4 regions of the Exiguobacterium sp. s189 genome follow, and region 4 is predicted to be linked to each of the others. Evidence: riboswitches for the same ligand, from Rfam matches in the RefSeq annotation. Region 4 holds a riboswitch; each other region holds the start of a gene.
What was found. A riboswitch is a leader RNA that binds a small molecule or an ion and turns the genes downstream of it on or off. The one in region 4 is predicted to bind thiamine pyrophosphate.

Region 1 (5,000 bases), on a different contig from region 4:
TGGCAACAGTAATTTCGGAACGTGCCGAAGGCGTTCCCATTTCGTGTTGAACGGTACACCTCGCAGCTGATGTGCATATTGGAGTTGCTGTAGCTCACGCTGCAACAAAGGGATGAAGCGGAACCCGACAAGGGCACTATAGGCGATTGTTGGCGATAACTTCGCCTGTTGCATCAAACTCATAACGAATCGCTTTGAATCTGTTGTCATCATGAAAAGAAGGGAGAGGACCGTGAACGCCAGGACGCGAAGACTAAGGGCAACGGCGACACGTCTCTCTTCAACTGTGATGTCCTGACCGAGTATAGTCATCCACGTCTCTCCCTCAAGATTTTTCCCAAACACGAGCGTCGTCCAAAACGTACCGATCGCCGTGATGAGAAATGGAATCAAGAACATTCCCCATTTCTTCCACGATACGTCTGTCGCCACAAGTTGAATCAGTAGCGTACCGACAATGATGACGAGCGGGGTCCAAGGGTTGTAAAACAGTGCCAGACCGAACATGATGAGCGTCAATGTCACAAATTTCACTGTCGGATTCATGTCATGGAGTGACATCGTTCTCCCCTCCCTTGCAATCGATAATCAAGGAGCCTCTCTGTGTTCTGCCATAGTTCATCCCCGAACGGTCCCGAAAGTTCCCCGTCCTTCATCAGATAGAATGTATTGGCGATGTTGGCGAACGATAGGTCATGCGTAACGAACAGGATGGTCTGCCCTTGTTCCGCATGCCGCTTCATCAGCGCCTCGAGGGCATGGAGTGACGCTTCGTCCTGACCTGCAGTCGGTTCATCGAATGCAAGCAATTGCTTATTCGATAGCGACTGGATTCCAACTGCGAGCCTCCGTTTTTGACCATGGCTAAGGGATAACGGATGGAGGAATCTCTGATTATGAAGCTCCATGTCAGATAACACGGTCTCAATTGATGTTTCGTGACCAAACTGCAACTCTCGCTCAACGGAGTTCATAAAAAATAGATGTTCTGGTGATTGTGGCACGAGTCCGACCCGATGATCGTGTTCAGTTAAGCTTCTTAAAAATGTCGACTTCCCGCTCCCATTCGGTCCGAGAATGGCAATCACTTCACCAGTCCGGACGTGGAGCATCGTCTCGTTGAGCTGAAACGAATCACGTCTGACCTCTTTAACCTTGTAGCGTTGAATAGCTGAGAGTGACGCGTTCGACTTCACGAATGCAAAATCCTCGACCGGACGGAATGATTCATGCCTAACGACACACCCTCGCTCTAACTCAATATGCCAGTCAAAGTAATCTCCCCATAGATGGGGACGATGCTCCACGACAATGACATTCAGGTCTTTCATCTTGTCGAGCCATTTTACAAATTCTTCTGCGGTCACTGGGTCTAGATGCGTCAATGGTTCATCGAGCAGAAGCCACTGAGGCCTTCCGACTAAAGCGCAAGCGACAGCGATCCGCTGTTTCTGTCCGCCTGACAACGAATCGATTTTGCGGTTTCGATAATCACTCAACTGTAACGATTCGAGGATTTCCGTTACGCGTTGCTCGATGTCTGAGACAGGTGCCGACAAGTTCTCAAGTGTGAAAATCAGTTCTTCTTCCACCCGCTCCATGACAAATTGCGTATCCGGGTCTTGAAACACCGTTCCGACCTGCTGATTGATCTCGCCAGGTGCATAGTCGTCGTATGATCGTCCAAGTAGTTCGAGTCTACCATCAAGGATTCCGTCACAATTCTCCGGATAGAGACGGTTGAATAGCGCGAGAAGCGTCGATTTCCCGCTCCCACTCGCTCCAGATAACATCGTACGACCTTGCCGAACCGATACCGTGACATCCTTAAGAATCGCCTCAGAACTCTCTGGGAATCGAAAATGAAGTGACTCTGTCTCAACCATGGACGTTCCCACTTCGTGAAATCGCATAACCGCGAAGTGATCCTGTCTTCAGCAATAGGTCACTGAGCAACTTCCCACCGATTCCAGCGATGACCATCCCACTGACGGCTCTCAGCCCGAACATCGTCGCCACATAGCCTGGCTCTAACATCGCGAAGCCACTCATGAAATATGTATAGACGAAACTCGTGACAGCCGACCCAAATCCGGCCAGCATGAGAACCCATAGCTCATAACGTCTATAGCCCGTCATCGCAAAGACGGCTTCTGCCCCTAAACCTTGTACGATGCCGACCAAGATGATGCGCGGTCCAATGGCATTGCCAATCAACATCTCAATCGTTGCGGCCATCACTTCTGAGATGAATGCTGCCCCCGGTTTACGAATGATGTATGCCGAGATAATCGATACGATAAACCAGATGCCAAAGATCCACTCGTAGGCGATGGGACCGATCAACCCTGCCCACAAGTTACCGATATGAACGAACAATAAATAGACGACCGCGAAGACAACAGATAATACGGAGACGAGGACGACTTCTTTCAATTTCCACGATTTAAGCATGTCGCCCTCCATGTGACGGACTATTTACGCTGAACGTCACCGTCATGACAACATGTCGGTTCTTTTCGCGCGTCCGCTTAAAGGCCGCCTCGTAGTATGAGAACACGTCATCTAAGTTTCCGTGGATGCCTGATGCATAATGCATCGACTCGTTATAGACACCAGCCTGTTTTGCTTGCTCGATTTCCTCATAGATAAGCTCCATATAATTGTCAGCACCCATCGGATAGAGTGCGAACTGCGAAGACACATACTGGTCTCTTGATGCACTGTTTGATGGTTCGCTCGGAGCCTCGAGTGCCTCGTCTCCCGTCGAATCTCCCGGACAACCGACAGAGAACGTTCCGCTCATCGAGACGTGCTTTCCTTCCTCCGAAGCAAGACTCAACACCGTTCGAGCGACGTCAAACACGTGCTCGACTTGTCCACGGATGACCGTAGACACATCATCCGTATGTCTCCACACACCTGACAGATCCGTTCGTTTTAGTGCACCTTTGATTGTCCCGACAAAATCGTCTGTCATCGGGCTTAGTGTGAATCGAAACCCGACAATCGGACTCGTACCACATGATTCATTCATTCTATTTCCCCCTCTAAATGTGTTTGCATAAAAAAAGCCGCATTCATGAGAATGCAGCAGCAAAATCTATACAAACTTGCATAGAGAAAGTGCCGCACTTCCTCACGCCAGTATTATCTGGATCGAGTTATAAGGGATCGGAGCCATGCTCTCATCTCAGCCGAAGCACCCCTAGTGCAGTCATTAATATGCGGTTACTTATGCAGTCACAGTATAGCGATGTTTCGAAGCTTTGTAAACGGTCAATCTGAATATGTGACGAATTGACCTGTACCAGGGAGCGGGTCATGGAACGAATCCCACGATGCTTCCATCTCCTCATCCGTCAACAAGCAAGCGTCAAGTGACCGCTCGACCGTCTCACGGTCCATTCGTTGACCGATGAGGACCAATTCGTTCTGTCGGTCTCCGTACGGTTCGATGTAGTCTTCGCGCAGTTCCGGTTCGGTTGCAAACATAGCCTCTCGTTCGCTCTCCGGAAGTGTCGCTAACCAACGCCCCGCATGTTCGAGCGTTGATGCATACCCAGCTTGTGAAAACAGACAAGCAAGGTCGTTTCGTGTCGCAATCCACAAGAAACCTTTGGCACGAACGATTTCTTCAGGGTAATGTTCCATCCAATTCATCAAACGCTCAGGATGGAATGGTCGACGCCGACGGTAAACGAACGAGCTGATGCCATACTCTTCCGTTTCCGGCGTATGTTCTTCCGACTCGAGTTCTTGAATCCAACCTGCAGCGCGCATCGCTTGGTCAAAATTGAACAACCGGACGTCAAGCAGGTCATCTAACGCCACATTCGAGTAGGTCGACGTCAACAACTTAGCACTCGGATTGAGCGTTTTCAGTAAGCCCTTCATTTCCTGCAGTTCTTCTTCAGATACCCTGTCCGCCTTGTTCAATACGATGATGTCCGCAAACTCGACTTGGTCGACGAGAAGGTCGACGACTTCACGTACGTCACCTGTATCGACGGCTTGTTGGCGTTCCATAAGCGATTCACCGGAATTGAAATCTTTGAAGAAGCGGTACGCATCAACGACCGTGACCATCGCATCGATATAGACACGGCTCGTCAAATCGATTCCGAGCGCGTCATCGGCATACGTGAACGTCTGCGCAACAGGAATCGGCTCAGAGATACCAGAAGACTCGATGATGATGCCGTCGAGCTCACGATCTTTCGTTAATTCATAGACGGCTGTCAACAAATCTTCGCGAAGCGTGCAACAGATACATCCGTTCGAAAGTTCGACTAATTTTTCATCGGTCCGGGAGAATCCTCCCTGCTCGATCAACTTCTCATCGATATTCAGTTCACTCATATCGTTCACGATGACGGCATATTTCTTGTGATCCCGGTTATGTAAGATGTGGTTAAGCAGCGTCGTCTTGCCGCTACCAAGATACCCCGAGAGTACCGTAATTGGAATTCGTTTCATGATATATCCTCCATTTAAATCGTAATGATTACTCTTTATATAATGGAATGGGAACATCTTTTTGTCAACAAAAAAACACGTCCAACGACGTGTTTTTGAATATGTGGGAATTTATTCTTCAAGTGCCCTTCTTTCGGCTTCCGAGCGCGGATAAGCGTTCGCCTGCCATTCAGCCCGATAAATCGAGTCGAGTTGAGTCAATCCGACTTCATCCTCATCTTTGTCTGAATCGACGCTCGGCACCTCATCCCACTTCGGGTCGAGGTACGAATGATCTTCTTCACGCGCTCGGTTTTCTTGGATCTTTTGAATCCCCATCTTAACTGCTGCAGCAACTGCCAACCCAATACCTGCTCGAACCAACAGTCGTTTCACCATCGTATTTCCTCCTCAGCGACCGAAACGATACAATGGCATCCCTTTCACTTCTGTGTCGATAATAAATACCGATCCCGCATCCGGATATTCGGCAAGCGCCTCCTCATCCATTCCTTCACGAGCCGTCGTGATGGCTAATCGAT
Region 2 (5,000 bases), on a different contig from region 4:
TTGCCAGAAGAATTGTGGGAGATGCTCACGGCGACGTATGCCTCGGCTGAGCTGAGCGCAATCGAAGACACGCATGATCGCCTGCAATCACTCTTCTTCTTTTGTGCACAACGTGTCGCGGAACAAGGTGATTTCGTCTTCCGGGAAGAAGAAGCCAGACGCGTCCGTGCCGCATGTGCAACACTTCGACATTCGAACGATTAATGAGGCCGTGAGCCGGGAAACGCTCCTTATAGAGAAAGGAGCGTTTTTTCATGAACCCATATACGACATTTATTGCCCTTTTAGTCGGAAGTCTTGTCCTCTTTGTCGGCATTCGTTTAAAGAAATGGCCGATCATTTTGGTCGCGATGCTTCCCCTTGGTCTCGTCGCATTTAATATGTTCTTACTCATCACGGGGCGCTAGGACATGTTCACTTGTCTTTTTGATACATCGATTTGATGAAGAAGGCACTCGGTAACAAAATGCCGATGGCGCCTTCGATGATGGCGAATAATCGGGTCAAACCAATCGGCAACAAATCACCAAATCCGATTGATAATAAAGTGACCCCGCTGAAATACAGGAGGTTTTCCCAAGTCGGTTCAACGGTATTCATGGATTCGAGTGAAGTCACAAGAATGACTGAATCACGAGACAAAGCATAATAAATCAATGTGAATCCTAACATGACTCCAAATAGGCTAACGAACAACTGAGCGAACAATCTCCCGTCAAATCCTGTTTGCTTGTATGTTTGACGTTTGAAAAACCAAAATACGTTCAAACTGATGAAAAGTAACGCAATGATTAGTAAAATCGGATTCAATCTGAACATCTCCCTTTCGCACAATAGATTCACTTACCCATTCCCGAAGCAGAAAATGAGAAACAGAATCGGAAAAGGTTTGCAATTGATGAAAAGATTGATAGAATGTGGTCGAAGACGACTGAATTTCATAATGTTTGCCACTAGGGGAGTCGCGTCACGCGGCTGAGATGGACAAGGTCCAGACCCTTCGAACCTGATCTAGTTCACGCTAGCGTAGGGAAGTGGGCGAGACGACTCATATGGCTTCACCTAGATATGACTGTTCGAGACGCCGCTTCCGTTATGGGAGGCGGCGTCTTTTTATCTGTTATAAGGGGGAGTTGTTATGAAATTTACAGATCACTTACGTCAGGAAGCGGATGGATTGTTTGAAGCAAGCTTTCATCATCCGTTCGTCCGTTCACTCGGAGAAGGAACACTCGATGAGAAAAAGTTTAGACATTACGTCATGCAAGATTCGTATTACTTGAATCAATTCTCAAAAGTGCAGGCCAAAGGGGCGACGCTCGCACCGACAATGGAACTATCGAGTCGCTTTTTGACACATGCCTTACACACGATCGAGGCGGAACTCTCACTTCATCGTGAGTTCTTTACGATGCTCAACGTGACGGATGTTGAACTGGCGACATTCGAGCCGGCACCGACCGCTTACGCGTATGCGCTTCATATGCAACAGGCAGGACCGACACTCGGTGACGTATTGGCGTCAATCCTTCCGTGTTATTGGGTGTATTACGAAATCGGTGAACGCTTAAAAGATAAACGACCCGACCATCCGATTTATTCAGCTTGGATTGCGACGTACGGTTCGGAGTGGTTCCGTGAGTTAGTGGAAGAACAGATTGATCGGTTGGATGAATTGGCTGGACAAGCGACAGAAGAAGAACGGCTTCGTTACACAAAACTCTTCTTGAAGAGTTGCTATTACGAAGTCGCCTTCTGGGAAATGGCATGGACGCTCGAATCTTGGACGTTGTCACAGGAGGTCAACCAATGAGACATGAAATTTGGAGTGAGATTCGAAAGCAGGAACCGTTGATTCACAACATCACAAACACGGTTGTCGCCAACTTTTCGGCGAATGGACTGCTCGCCATCGGTGCCTCTCCCGTCATGGCAGATGCGATTGAAGAAGTGGCAGAGATGACGTTTGTGAGCGATGCGCTCGTGTTAAACATCGGGACACTTGGGACGATGACGGAAGCGACGATGATTCGTGCAGGACAAGCTGCAAATGAAGCGGGGTGTCCGGTCGTGCTCGATCCGGTCGGAGTCGGGGCGACATCGTTCCGCCGAGATGTCGTCGAGCGGATCCTTCGCCACGTCCGTGTATCGGTCATTCGTGGAAATGCAGGAGAAATTGCCACATTGATTGGCGTTGATTGGACAGCGCGAGGTGTGGATGCGGGTGACGGGGCGTATGAACCAAATCAATTGGCACTCGAAGCGGCGAAACGATATGGATGTGTCGTGGCCGTGACCGGAAAAGAAGATATGGTCAGCGACGGAAGTGTCGTCATAGAAGTTCATGGTGGGACGAAACGAATGACCGATACGACCGGTACGGGATGCTTACTCAGTGCGGTCGTCGGAGCATGTCTAGCGGTCGAAAAGAATGCCCTCAAGGCGACGGTGACAGCCGTATCAGGATATGCCTATTGCGGGGAGTTGGCGAGTGAACGGGCAGAAGGACCAGGAGATTTTCCGATTCACTTTTTAAATGCCCTCCATCAATTGACGCAATATACAATCCCGACGAATCGAATCGAGGTGTCGACCTCATGAGACCACAAGTCTTGACGATTGCAGGATCTGATTCAGGGGGCGGAGCTGGTATTCAAGCCGACTTAAAAACGTTTCAAGAGCTCGGTGCGTTCGGGACAAGTGTACTTACCGCCATCACAGCCCAGAATACACTCGGCGTGCACGGGATTGAAGCAATTTCCCCGGAAATGATCACTCGGCAAATCGATGCAGTGGCCAATGACTTTCAGATTACAGCATGTAAGACCGGCATGTTGGTAGATGCGGAGCGGATTGAAGCGGTAGCCGCAGCACTTGAACGTCATCGTTTCCAACACGTCGTCGTCGATCCTGTCATGGTGGCGAAAGGGGGCGCTTCTTTGTTGCAAGTTAGTGCAATCGAGGCACTTCGGACGAAGCTGTTGCAGTATGCGACGGTCGTGACGCCAAATATCCCTGAGGCAGAGGTATTGGCCGGAATCGAGATTCGAACAGAGGCAGATCAGATGAAGGCCGCTCAATTGATTCGTGCACTCGGAGTCGAAGTCGTCATCATCAAAGGTGGGCATATGGAAGGTGTGAAGGCCGTCGATTTGATTGTGTCCGAATCTGAAGTGTTTCAAGTGAGCGCACCCCGCGTTCGGACGAAAGACACACATGGAACGGGATGTACGTTTTCTGCAGCTTTGACGGCTGAGCTGGCATACGGAAAGACACTTCGTCAAGCTGTCGTGGACGCGAAGCAATTTATCCATCAGGCGATCACGCATGGATTATCGATTGGACAGGGACATGGACCGACAAATCATTGGGGACATCGTTTAGCGAAAGAAGAGGTGGTTACCGTTGACGTCATGTACGAAACAAGCGCTCGCTAAGCAACTTCGTCTTTATTTTGTGTGTGGGACGACGGATACATCTGATTTGGTGGGGACACTCGAAACGGCACTTCGATGTGGTGTGACATGTTTTCAATTTCGCGAAAAAGGTAAAGATGCATTGTATGGAGATGAAAAAGAAGCAATGGCAAGGACGCTCCAACGTCTATGTGGAGAAGCGGGTGTGCCGTTTATCATCAACGACGATGTAGACCTAGCGCTCGCGATTGACGCGGATGGCATCCATGTCGGACAAGACGACTTACCTGCCGAACAGGTTCGAGAACGATTAGGACCGGATAAATGGTTAGGGGTGTCGGTCCATACGATGGAGGAAGTAAGTGCAGCTCTTTCATTCGCAGATTATGTCGGGATTGGCCCGATTCATGCGACGAAGAGCAAGTTAGACGCAGGACGTGTGCGCGGGACGGAACTGATTCAGCAAGTTCGTCAGCACTATCCGCGGCTTCCGATTGTGGGGATCGGAGGTATTCTTCCGGAGCATGTTCCTTCAATCATTTCTGACGGGGCAGACGGCGTTGCCGTCATCTCTGCCATTGCTTCTGCACCGGACGTAGCAACGGCTACCCGGCGTTTCGCTTGTCTCTGAATTTAATTCTTGAGGAGGAAGACAGATGAACGTATTTGTAATCGGTGCAAACGGCCAGATTGGCCATCAATTGGTGGAAAAGTTACACAATGAAGGAAAGCATCACGTCACGGCGATGGTGCGTAAAGAAGAACAACTCAATGACTTCAAGTCAAAAGGATACAACGCCGTACTCGGTGATCTCGAAGGTTCAGTGGCAGACTTGGAAAAGGCAATCGACGGAATGGATGTCATCGTGTTCGCAGCCGGTTCTGGTGGAAGCACTGGAGCAGACAAGACACTCTTAATTGACCTAGATGGTGCAGCGAAGAGTATCGAAGCAGCACAAGCGAACGGGAACATCAAACACTTCGTCATGGTCAGCGCCTTGAAAGCAGAGGATCGCTCAGCTTGGCCAGATTCGATGAAGCCGTACTACGTAGCGAAGCATCATGCCGATCGTTTACTCGAACAGAGTGGACTCACATACACGATTGTTCGTCCGGGCGCATTGACAGATGATGCGGGAACGGGCAAAGTAAATACGCAATTCGAGGGAAGTGGAGAGATTCCACGCGAAGACGTGGCATCCTTCTTGGTGCACGTCCTTCATAACCACTCAAACGCACAGAACAAAGCAATCGATTTGATCAAAGGGGATACCCCGATCGAAGAAACGCTATAAGTATGTGACATCAAGAACGGGATGTGAACCATCCCGTTTTTTGTCGTGTTAAAGAGGGAAAAGAACGCAGAATAACGAAATAGAAGAATACGAACAGGTGAGGAGGTCCCGCATGACCGAGATGTTTATTTATCTGACGGTCTATTTGTTACCGTCATTTTTGCTCGGCTTTTTAGCACTCGATGTCTTTCAACGCAATCCGAATAAAGTAGAGCATCGTTTGCTGAGCCTGTTTGTGTTCGGTTATTCGATGCTCTTCTTGGCTGAATTTGTCCGCCACTTATCTCCG
Region 3 (5,000 bases), on a different contig from region 4:
CATTGAAGCGATTGATGAACAGCTCGACTTTACACTCCTCTTTTAAAAGTCGAGTCGTCACGTACGCGACTTGGCTGATGATCGACTCGAAGTCGTGATGCAATGTGTAGCCGGACGGCCCACTCAAATCGACTGCGAACGTGAACGTATCGAGCGATGTCTTTTGAAAGACTTTGGACTGGACCCGCCCGAGCTTTGCCGTCGCGACCCAGTCGATCTCCTTGACCGGTTCCCCTTCGTAAGGCTTCGACCCTAGAACCTGAAGTGGATTCCGTAAAGGTGATGCGGTCAAAGGACGGTCACCGAGTGCCAATCGTTTCGTGCCGACCGGAGGATGTAACGTGAGGGACGGCAACACCGTCCATCGTTTCTCAATGGGACACTCAAGCAAATACGTCCCGAGATGAAACGGGAGCGTCACAGCGAGTACACACTCTTCGATATAAGCCGGTCCCCGAAATTCGGCCTGGACACGAAGCACATGGCGGGCCTGATCCGTCCGTAACGTCATATCTAAACTATTTGGGGAGCGGTCGTGGTCTGGAAAGCTGAGCGCTGTATTGGATTTCATGCGAACACGAACGGGAAGACCGAGTCGTTCGAGGGTTTCACTTCCGTCTAGCATCACCTGCACTTCCGTTTCATCCCCGACGAACAGAAGAGACTCGTGGGTATGTATATGAAGACGAAGGGCTCGTTCCAACTGTTTCCGCGTCCGTTCGAAGAACCAGACGATGCCCGCAAGTAAACAGAGGGCATATCCGACAATCTCCATGTACGGGACGAATACGAGAATCACTCCAGCGAATCCGTAGACCGGGACCCATTGTTTCTGTAGGGCGTTATGTGTCGAGAACGTCATCGTCAACCCTCGACCGGCACAGAAACGGTGTCTAAGATGTAACGGATGATATCCTGTTTCGTTGATTTGATGCCTCCTTCAAGCGTCAACGTCAGGCGATGTGCCAATACATAAGGTGCCACGGCTTTCACATCTTCCGGAATGACATACAATCGATCGTTCAGATAGGCATAACTTTGAGACGCTCGCATGAGCGCGATGGCTCCTCGTGGACTGACACCGACCTCGACAGATTGGTGTTCTCGTGTCGCATGGACGAGCCCGAGTAAATAATCGAGGACGTCATCTTGAATCGATACTTGCTTCACTTCATCTTGTGCGCGGCGTAACTCGTCTAACGTCGCGACCGCCTCCACGGTTTTCCGTGTTTGACGCATGACTTGTAAGAGGAGCTCCCGCTCTTCCGCGACATCAGGATAACCGACTGGAATTGAAATCAAGAAGCGATCGAGCTGGGCATCCGGTAACGGGAACGTTCCGGCCGATTCGATCGGGTTTTGCGTCGCGATGACGAAGAATGGTTTTGGCATCGGATACGTCTCTCCTCCGATGGAGACTTGCCGTTCTTCCATCGCCTCGAGCAAGGCGGACTGCGTCCGTGGAACCGCTCGGTTGATTTCATCGATCAAGACGATATTCGCAAAGATCGGTCCTTGGCGATGGTCGAACGTCTGTGTCTGCATGTTGAAATAATCTGCGCCAATCACGTCAGACGGTAACAAGTCGGCCGTAAACTGAATCCGTGAAAACGCGCCGTCGAAGCTAGCTGCAATCGTCTTGGCAAGTAATGTTTTCCCCGTACCTGGAACATCTTCTAAGAGAATATGTCCTTCCGCGAGTAACGCCGTACAACAGAGACGTACGACATCCTCTTTGCCTAAATACACCTCGTTCAACTGTTTGATGACCTGTTCCATGCCCATAAAATGACCTCCATTTTTTTGTCTTACTCAAACTTTACCTTTTTATGGTAAGATAAACAACAAATAGTCTGAACATTCAAAAAGGAGGTAACTTCTTGCGCTGGACGAACAAGTTTTTTCTCATGATTGCCGCTACACTCCTCGTCACCTTTACGATGATGATGGTTGCAACGAGTGTATTCGAATGGCTCTACAACCCGGAAACGATCCCCGTCGAGGAAAATAACAGTCCCCCGACTGATCTCCTATCGGATGAGGATGGAATTTTAATCGGTGAATCCAAAGCAGATTACCCGTTTGAATTGGATCCTCGAAAAGGAAAAATAAAACCTCTTGAGAGATTTACGGGCTCTGGAGAGTCCACACGACGAAATCTCGGTTTATTGGTCGCTTTGATTGCATTCTGTTTGCTCGGTTTTTATGTCTATCGAAAACGAAAGCAACGTTTGGCGCGCGCACGAGATCATGTTGATTCAAGCATAGACCCGCTTGTCGAATCGCTACTAAACAAGAACGCTTCTTCCGTTTCGACGCTCACAGCGTTCACGAACGTCCCGATTCGCGATGCACTGATCACATTCAACCAATCTCTCGTACCAGTCAAGCGATTGCGTGCTCATGAGACACTGCAAGAGTGGTTCCAACGCATCGATTTACCGATGAACCCGTCCGTTTATCATGCGGTCCGCTACGGAACATCCTCAGGCGTGACGATTTCTGAAGAAGACACACTCCACTTTAAGAGCACACTCGATCACTACGCGACACGTCCTCACCCCGAGTGAGAATGTGCACAGGTTCTACTTTTCATTCATGAATGATAAAATGGTGGAAAATGTCAGTTAAGGGGATGAAATCATGAGACGATGGGCGATATTCGGATTAGGTGCACTTTTACTCACAGGTTGTACGGATACGGTGGCAGACAATCCGATCCCGATCGAATCAACCGATGAACCCATCACTGAATGGACGCGCGAAGACTTTAAAGACGTCTATGACCAATATGAACAAACACAACCGCTCCTCGCTGCGCTCGAACAACAAGGCATCAAACCGTTCCGCGAGACGTTTGAACGCGTCATCATTGCCGGAAACGGGCTTGAGCACACATATGCAGATATTTATCCGTTCAAACTCGATGACGGGACGTATGCCACGGTATTCGACAGTCAGAACGGGACGTTGATTAACGGTTCCGAATCGGTCGCTCCGCTGTTTTGGCAAGAGGAGTCTTTCCTTCAGTATGTCGAAGAGATAGAGAATCGAAAATTTGGAACGAGTGCCCCGCCTACCGACGTCATCCTTACGCAGGATGAATTTCAATCCGTCTATGACCGCCATGCGTACACGTCAGCCCTCCTCGTCGAACTCGATGAAGCGGGTGTCGAACTGGCACGGGAACCAATCGACGATGTGATTATCGCCGGCAATGGCGTGACCGAAGTCACTGCCGACTTGTTCGTGTTCGATGTCGAGAACGGATATGCCATCGTATATGATCAAGATGGAGAAATATTAAAAGGTCCCGAATCCATCTCACCGCTCTTTTGGAACGAGAAGGACTATGAGGACCTATTAGCCAAGAATGAGGGATAATTCCGTCCCTTCTTTCCGATTTTAGTTATGCTATACTCAAGTCAATAAACGACCACTAGGGGAGCCTTCGGGCTGAGACGGCATTTGTGCCGGACCCTTCGAACCTGATCTGGCTCATACCAGCGTAGGGAAGTGGCTTGGGATACGTCTCTGTATGTCCACGCCATTTTTCCATCTGGAAACGTGGCGTTTTTATTTTTGAAAGGAGACTATTCATGCGTATTCAACAACTCACTTGGATGGCAATGCTCGTCGCCATCGCCGTCGTAGGCTCAATGTTCATCTCGATTCCCACAGGTGTCGCCCGCGCTTATCCGATTCAACATATGGTGAACGTGATTGCCGGAGTTACCGTCGGCCCAATCGGAGCCGTTCTCGTCGCTTTCGTGACCGGACTCATTCGCGTCATGACCGGCACAGGGTCACTGCTCGCATTCCCCGGTGGCATGATTGGTGCATTTCTTGCTGGTATGTTCTTCGTTCGCACGAACCGCGTCTATGCGGCCGCTCTCGGAGAAATCATCGGGACTGGGGTTATCGCTTCGTTGATTGCCGTCCCGTACGCAAAACTGTTGATGGGTTCGACGTTCGGTGCCTTCTTCTTCATTCCAGCGTTCCTTGCTTCTAGTTTGACAGGCGCGCTTCTCGGTTGGCTCGTCTTATCACGTGTCAAACAGTTGCGACCGAGCACACTCAAATAACGTATTTTGATTTAGGAATCCGACCGACTCATGACGGTCGGTTTTTTGTGTGAAAGACCCAGATTGCTTCGCCATTCGATTCATCGATTAAGCCGCTGTCGACAAACCCGTTCTTCGCATAAAATTGTTTCGCGGCTTCATTCTCTTGATGGAGGCTCAGAATGATATCATCCACATCGTACTCTGTCTGGATAAATTCCACTGCGGTGCGTAGACACTTCGTCCCGACGCCTTTCCCCTGTTCGTGTTGATCCATCATGAAACGATCGAGCCACACATAACGTTCTGTCTGATTTTCTGCTCCGACCATCATGAAGCCAACCGGTCGCTCACCGTCATAAAATGCATAGCTCTGCCAATTATATTTCGTATCCTCGACCATCTCTTGAAGCGACTCGGCATTCGTCTCGATGAATCGGGACTGTTTCTCGTCCACTGATAGAGTAATGATTGCCTCTCGATTGAATGCATCAATCGGCTGAATCGTGATTTCATTTCCTTTCATGCTTTCACCTCATTGATTTTCTCTCTCTTTCATACGCTTTCTCCCGTAAAAAGTTTCTTCCCCCGTATCTTCAAGATCATGCATTCGCTACACTAGAAATAGAAAGGGAGGTTATCATATGTTCCGAATCGGAAGTATCTTCATTCCCGTATCAGATGTCGAACAGTCCCTACACTGGTATACCACTTATTTTGATGCCAAAGAAATTGGTCGCTGGGAAGGAGGCATCGGTTTGTGTCTACCAGACGGTTCGACTCAGCTCGGATTGATCCAAACCTCGTCACCGCAACCCACAACGTTCAAAGATGCGTCAGGACAAGCCCATGTATATTTCAACGTCATTTGTGAAGACATTCATTTCGCGTATCAATCGTTCGAACAAGCAGGGTTGATTGCGACACCGCTTCACG
Region 4 (5,000 bases):
GACGAGAACCATTCCTTGATGGACCGTCAATCGGGCAGACGCTTCGGTCCATTCATTCGAAATCGTCAACGCCTCCCCACTCTTGACCTCATGATGGTCGAGTGGATACTTGACACCTTCAATCGAGATCGTGGCCGTCTTCCAAGGCATGAAGGAAAGATAGTGCCCGTCTCGCTTCATAATGACCTCGCTACCTGTTCTCACGAGATAAACCGTTTGACCATCTCCGTGAAGAACCATCTCCGGATACGCTTCAAGTAAGCCGACGTTCGCAAACGTCATATCGATGCGTCCGCCTAAGCCACCGTATACATCCATCCGTGTCGCCCCGCGTTCTCTCGCGAACGCTAATGCAATCTCTAAGTCCGTCACGTCTTTCTCCGAAGGATAGCGTAGCGCCTCCTCAGGCGGTAGTCCTTTAAACGAATCAAAGTCCCCGACCACGACGTCTGGCATGATCCCTTCATCTAATAATCTTTGATATCCACCATCGACACCGATGACAAAATCGGCATCACGCGGTAAGTCCGGAATGGGTTCCGGACTCGCCGCGACGATCAATATATTCATTGACGGAGATCCCGTGTCGCCACACGCGTGAAACGTGGTGCTGTCGTGAAGAGGAGCACCAACACGATGGCTGAGATGACAAAGGATGGTGCCATATACGTAGCATTATAGCCTAGTGAATAGGCAACGACCGGACCTTCTGCATATTCAGCAAAGAAGACAATTCCCGAGATGACGTGCGCCGCGTATCGTAACATCGAACCAAGGAGCGCCCCGAGTACTAAATAAGTGGCAAGCGTCTTCGTCGCCCCGTTGCTCGCAGCTTGCTTCACACGCCCCGCGAACACTCCAGCCATTCCGACGAGACCATAAGCGACCGTATAGTCGAGCAGGAATTGTACAGGCGTGAAAATATAGGCACCGAACAAGAGTTGAAGTGTCCCAACGAGGGCACCTGTCGCGAGACCACCTTTTAATCCGTGGCGGAATGCCATCACAAAGATCGGGAGCATCGCTAAACTGATGGATCCCCCTTGTGGCAAACGGTATGGAATGAGCAAATCAAAAATGAGCCCGAGCGCTGCAAACAATGAAATTTCAATGAGCGCTTGTAATTTGAAACGTGATTTCATCTTTCTTCCTCCTTTATTTGGTTGAACGACAAAAAGCAGCATGACGTAAACGCCATGCTGCTTGGATTCGCAACGTGCATTTTCGCCACATCCCTACGTCCGTGTGAACGGAACAGGTTCAAAGGGTTAGCGTATGCCTCTCAGCCACATCATGTGACACCCCTTGCGACTCTATCTTGTTGTTCTATCGTCGATTATACACGAGATGCGCCACGAATGCTATCGATGGCTGCTTTATAATCTGGTTGATTATAGATGGCTGATCCCGCAACAAGGACATCAGCCCCTGCGTCGATGCAATATTTTGCCGTTTCCGCGTTGACACCACCATCGATTTCAATCTCGAAATCAAGCTGACGGTCTTGGCGGAGCTGACTGAGTGCTGAAATTTTCGGTACGACCGATTCGATGAAGGCTTGTCCCCCGAACCCTGGGTTGACGGTCATGAGCAATACCATGTCGACGTCCGCAAGCACGTGCTCAATCGTCGAGAGCGGTGTATGCGGGTTCAAGACGACTCCGCATTTTGCGCCAGCCGCTTTGATTTGTTGCAAGACGCGATGCAAATGGTTCGTCGCTTCCACGTGAACGGTCACGATGTCCGCACCCGCTTTCACGAAGTCTTCGACATAACGTTCCGGTTGGTCAATCATCAAATGCACATCGAGGACCATGTCTGATTTTTTACGCAAGCTTGCGAGGACCGGCAGACCAATCGAGATGTTCGGCACGAACTGTCCGTCCATGACGTCAAAATGGATATAGTCCGCTCCCGCTTCTTGGACAGCTTTCACTTCCGCCTCCAAATTGGCAAAGTCGGCCGCTAAAATAGATGGTGCAATTTTAATCATCTGTCAATACCTCCGTTTTCGATCGTTTAACTCCTCCATAAAGGTAACATAATTCTCGTACCTTGTTGAAGCGATTTCACCATTTTCAACGGCTTGTTTGATGGCACATCCCGGTTCATTCAGGTGAGCACATCCGCGGAACTTACAATCGTCATGGCGTTCCACGAAATCAGGGAAGCACCATCTGAGTTCATCTGCCTCAAGTTCTTGAGGAAACTCCAAGCTTGAAAATCCAGGTGTGTCGGCAACAAGACCGTCCGCTAATTGAATTAACGTCACGTGACGCGTCGTATGCTTTCCTCGACCGAGTGATTTAGAGATTTCCCCTGTCGCCAACTCGAGCTCTGGCGCGACAGCGTTAAGTAACGAACTTTTTCCGACACCGGTCTGACCGGCGAAGACACTCGTCTTCTCTTTGAAAAGACCGCGCACTTCATCCACTCCGTGAGCATGCTCCGTCGATGTCTCAATCACGTCATATCCGATGGCCCGGTAACGTGCAATCGCTTCTTGTATCGGCTCGACTTCATGTTCATCGAGCAAGTCCATCTTCGTCAAGACGATGATCGGATGAATTTGCTTTGACTCGATGAGGACGAGGAAACGATCGAGTAAATGATACGAAAACGCCGGTTCTTTTACTGAAAAGAGGAGGAACGCCTGATCGATATTGGCAATCGGCGGGCGAACGAGGTGGTTTTGACGCTCTTCCACCTCTAAAATATAGCCGGTCCCATCTTCTTGATCTTGAATCACCACATCATCGCCGACGACCGGTGAGATGTTGCGCTTTCGAAAGTTTCCTCTGGCCCGACAACGAATCTCTTGATTCGTCTCGGTCATCACATCGTAAAACCCGCCTTGAAGGCGAATGATTGTTCCTTTCATTATGACTACCTCCTTTAAAAAAGAGGTGACGACACCGTCACCTCTTTATTGTGCCTCTTCAGCTTGTGCATATGTGACTGAATCTGTTCGGACAATCTCACCATCGACTTCAATCGTCGCCGTCCCGACTTCGTCAGGGGCAATGACGAGCGTATACGAATACGTTGTCGTCTCTGTGATTTGATCACGAAGCACCTCAATCTCACCACGTGCGTCAACCGTACGAATCACGACTTCGACCGTCTTCGGCTTCTTGTCTTTGTCCGGTTGTTCGACTTCTACGGTCACTTCACGTTCAATCGAAACATCAGTCGGTTCAACACCTTCCGATACGATGACCGTGAGCTCCGTTCCCGGGTCGACTGCTGTCCCAGCTGTCGGAAGTTGACGGATGATTTGACCTTTTGGAACACTTGTCGAAAATTCATCCCGCTTCACGATTTTCAGTTTGTTCTGTTCAGCATAAATGGATGCTTCGTCGAATGTATATCCTGCAAGGTTCGATAGTTCTACTTTGTTGCTTCCTGTCGACACGACGAGTGTGACCGTCACCTCTGAAGGAACGACCTCTTCACCTGGGTCGACCGATTGGGAAATCACGTCTCCGCTATTCACCGTTTCAGAAGCTTCTGTTTTAATTTCAAGGTCGCTGAATGCTAAGTCTTTCAACATACGTTCCGCAGCAGTTTGCGAAAGACCTTCTACGTTCGGCATTTCGACCGTCTCTTTTCCGGCCGATACGACAATCGTCACGGTCGTTCCGCGTTTTGGCTTACGTCCTTCTTGCGGGTTTTGCGAAATGACCTCACCCTCCGCAATATCATCGCTCGCCCGTTCTGTCACTTCGACGACAAACCCGGAAGCTTCAAGCTCTGTCGTCGCATCCCCGATACTCATGCCGACGACATCCGGCACGACGGAACGAGACATCTCATCGGCGACCACGTAAGCGGCAATGCTTCCACCAATCAATAGAACGATGAGTAAGATCCAAATCCACCATTTTCGTTTCTTCTTTTTCACAGGCACCTCTTCCGGTTCCTGTTCTTTTGGTGGCGTGACCGGTGTTGGTGTCACGGGCACATCTTGTTTTTCTTCCGGCATGACCGGTGCCATGACGAGTGTCTGGTCGAACTCGTCTTGATTTGCCGAGAGTCGTCTCGGCTCATTGGCACGTTCACGGCTCAACGCGGTCATACAATCTTTTTTAAAGGCTGCGACCGATGCATGTCGGGCACCCGGTGATTTTGATAAGGCTTGCATGACACAGTTCTCAAGCGCTTGTGGAATATTCGGATTTAAGTCCATCGGTCGAATCGGGTCATCTTGCAAATGTTGAAGGGCGACCGCGACCGGCGTCTCGCCGATGAACGGTACACGACCCGTCAACAATTCATAAAGAACCGCACCGAGCGAGTAAATGTCCGATTTTTCATCTGCAAATTTCCCACGAGCTTGCTCGGGTGAGAAGTAATGGACAGAACCAAGGACGGACATCGTATGCGTCAACGTCGCATTCGACATCGCGACAGCAATCCCAAAATCGGTCACCTTCACGTTTCCATGCTGATCGATCATCATATTCTGCGGCTTGATATCCCGGTGAATGATTCGGTTCGCATGGGCGTGGTCAATCGCATCACAAATCTGCCCCATGATGCGCAACGCCTCATCGACAGATATGTATTCTTCCTGCAAATATTGTTTTAACGTCACGCCATCGACGTGCTCCATGACGATATAGTATAAATCATCTTCATCGCCGACGTCGTAGATCGCGACGATATTCGGATGGTTCAGACTCGTAGCCGCGTGGGCTTCTCGCTCGAACCGACGTATAAATTGTTCGTTATGTGAGAATTCAGATCGCAACACCTTGATGGCGACGGTTCGGTTTAAAATCTCGTCATGAGCCCGGTAGACATTTGCCATGCCTCCGCTGCCGATTTGTTGTTCGATCCGATAACGATCGTTGATTCGTTCTCCGCTTCGCATCGGATTCATCCTCTCTTTCTATCTGTGAATTGAACGAGGGCGACCGTGATGTTGTCGCTCCCTCCCAATTGGTTGGCTTCCGCAATCAGTTGATCTGCCTTTTGATCAGCTGATACAGCTTGTT

Region 1: another riboswitch for thiamine pyrophosphate. It lies ahead of KNO99_RS12040 (Ykof family thiamine-binding protein); the one in region 4 lies ahead of thiT (energy-coupled thiamine transporter ThiT).
Region 2: another riboswitch for thiamine pyrophosphate. It lies ahead of tenA (thiaminase II); the one in region 4 lies ahead of thiT (energy-coupled thiamine transporter ThiT).
Region 3: another riboswitch for thiamine pyrophosphate. It lies ahead of thiW (energy coupling factor transporter S component ThiW); the one in region 4 lies ahead of thiT (energy-coupled thiamine transporter ThiT).

What each region holds. Positions count from the first base shown of each region.
Region 1 covers NZ_JACSKM010000010.1:6,262-11,261, reverse strand. Annotated here, with positions in the region: gene KNO99_RS12055 (energy-coupling factor transporter transmembrane component T family protein) at 1-561, opposite strand, end outside; gene KNO99_RS12050 (ABC transporter ATP-binding protein) at 543-1,886, opposite strand; gene KNO99_RS12045 (ECF transporter S component) at 1,879-2,454, opposite strand; gene KNO99_RS12040 (Ykof family thiamine-binding protein) at 2,447-3,037, opposite strand; TPP riboswitch at 3,120-3,220, opposite strand; gene KNO99_RS12035 (GTP-binding protein) at 3,280-4,479, opposite strand; gene KNO99_RS12030 (hypothetical protein) at 4,591-4,857, opposite strand; gene KNO99_RS12025 (SMP-30/gluconolactonase/LRE family protein) at 4,870-5,000, opposite strand, start outside.
Region 2 covers NZ_JACSKM010000001.1:461,412-466,411, reverse strand. Annotated here, with positions in the region: gene KNO99_RS02360 (aminoglycoside 6-adenylyltransferase) at 1-204, shown strand, start outside; gene KNO99_RS02355 (hypothetical protein) at 255-407, shown strand; gene KNO99_RS02350 (potassium channel family protein) at 415-819, opposite strand; TPP riboswitch at 946-1,050, shown strand; gene tenA (thiaminase II) at 1,139-1,813, shown strand; gene thiM (hydroxyethylthiazole kinase) at 1,810-2,601, shown strand; gene thiD (bifunctional hydroxymethylpyrimidine kinase/phosphomethylpyrimidine kinase) at 2,598-3,437, shown strand; gene thiE (thiamine phosphate synthase) at 3,406-4,047, shown strand; gene KNO99_RS02325 (SDR family oxidoreductase) at 4,073-4,711, shown strand; gene KNO99_RS02320 (sensor domain-containing diguanylate cyclase) at 4,824-5,000, shown strand, end outside.
Region 3 covers NZ_JACSKM010000001.1:503,658-508,657, forward strand. Annotated here, with positions in the region: gene KNO99_RS02610 (DUF58 domain-containing protein) at 1-862, opposite strand, end outside; gene KNO99_RS02615 (AAA family ATPase) at 865-1,785, opposite strand; gene KNO99_RS02620 (hypothetical protein) at 1,881-2,570, shown strand; gene KNO99_RS02625 (hypothetical protein) at 2,644-3,384, shown strand; TPP riboswitch at 3,432-3,532, shown strand; gene thiW (energy coupling factor transporter S component ThiW) at 3,600-4,085, shown strand; gene KNO99_RS02635 (GNAT family N-acetyltransferase) at 4,114-4,590, opposite strand; gene KNO99_RS02640 (VOC family protein) at 4,709-5,000, shown strand, end outside.
Region 4 covers NZ_JACSKM010000002.1:294,867-299,866, forward strand. Annotated here, with positions in the region: gene KNO99_RS04315 (thiamine diphosphokinase) at 1-570, opposite strand, end outside; gene thiT (energy-coupled thiamine transporter ThiT) at 567-1,142, opposite strand; TPP riboswitch at 1,216-1,316, opposite strand; gene rpe (ribulose-phosphate 3-epimerase) at 1,337-1,993, opposite strand; gene rsgA (ribosome small subunit-dependent GTPase A) at 1,997-2,884, opposite strand; gene pknB (Stk1 family PASTA domain-containing Ser/Thr kinase) at 2,927-4,876, opposite strand; gene KNO99_RS04340 (Stp1/IreP family PP2C-type Ser/Thr phosphatase) at 4,882-5,000, opposite strand, start outside.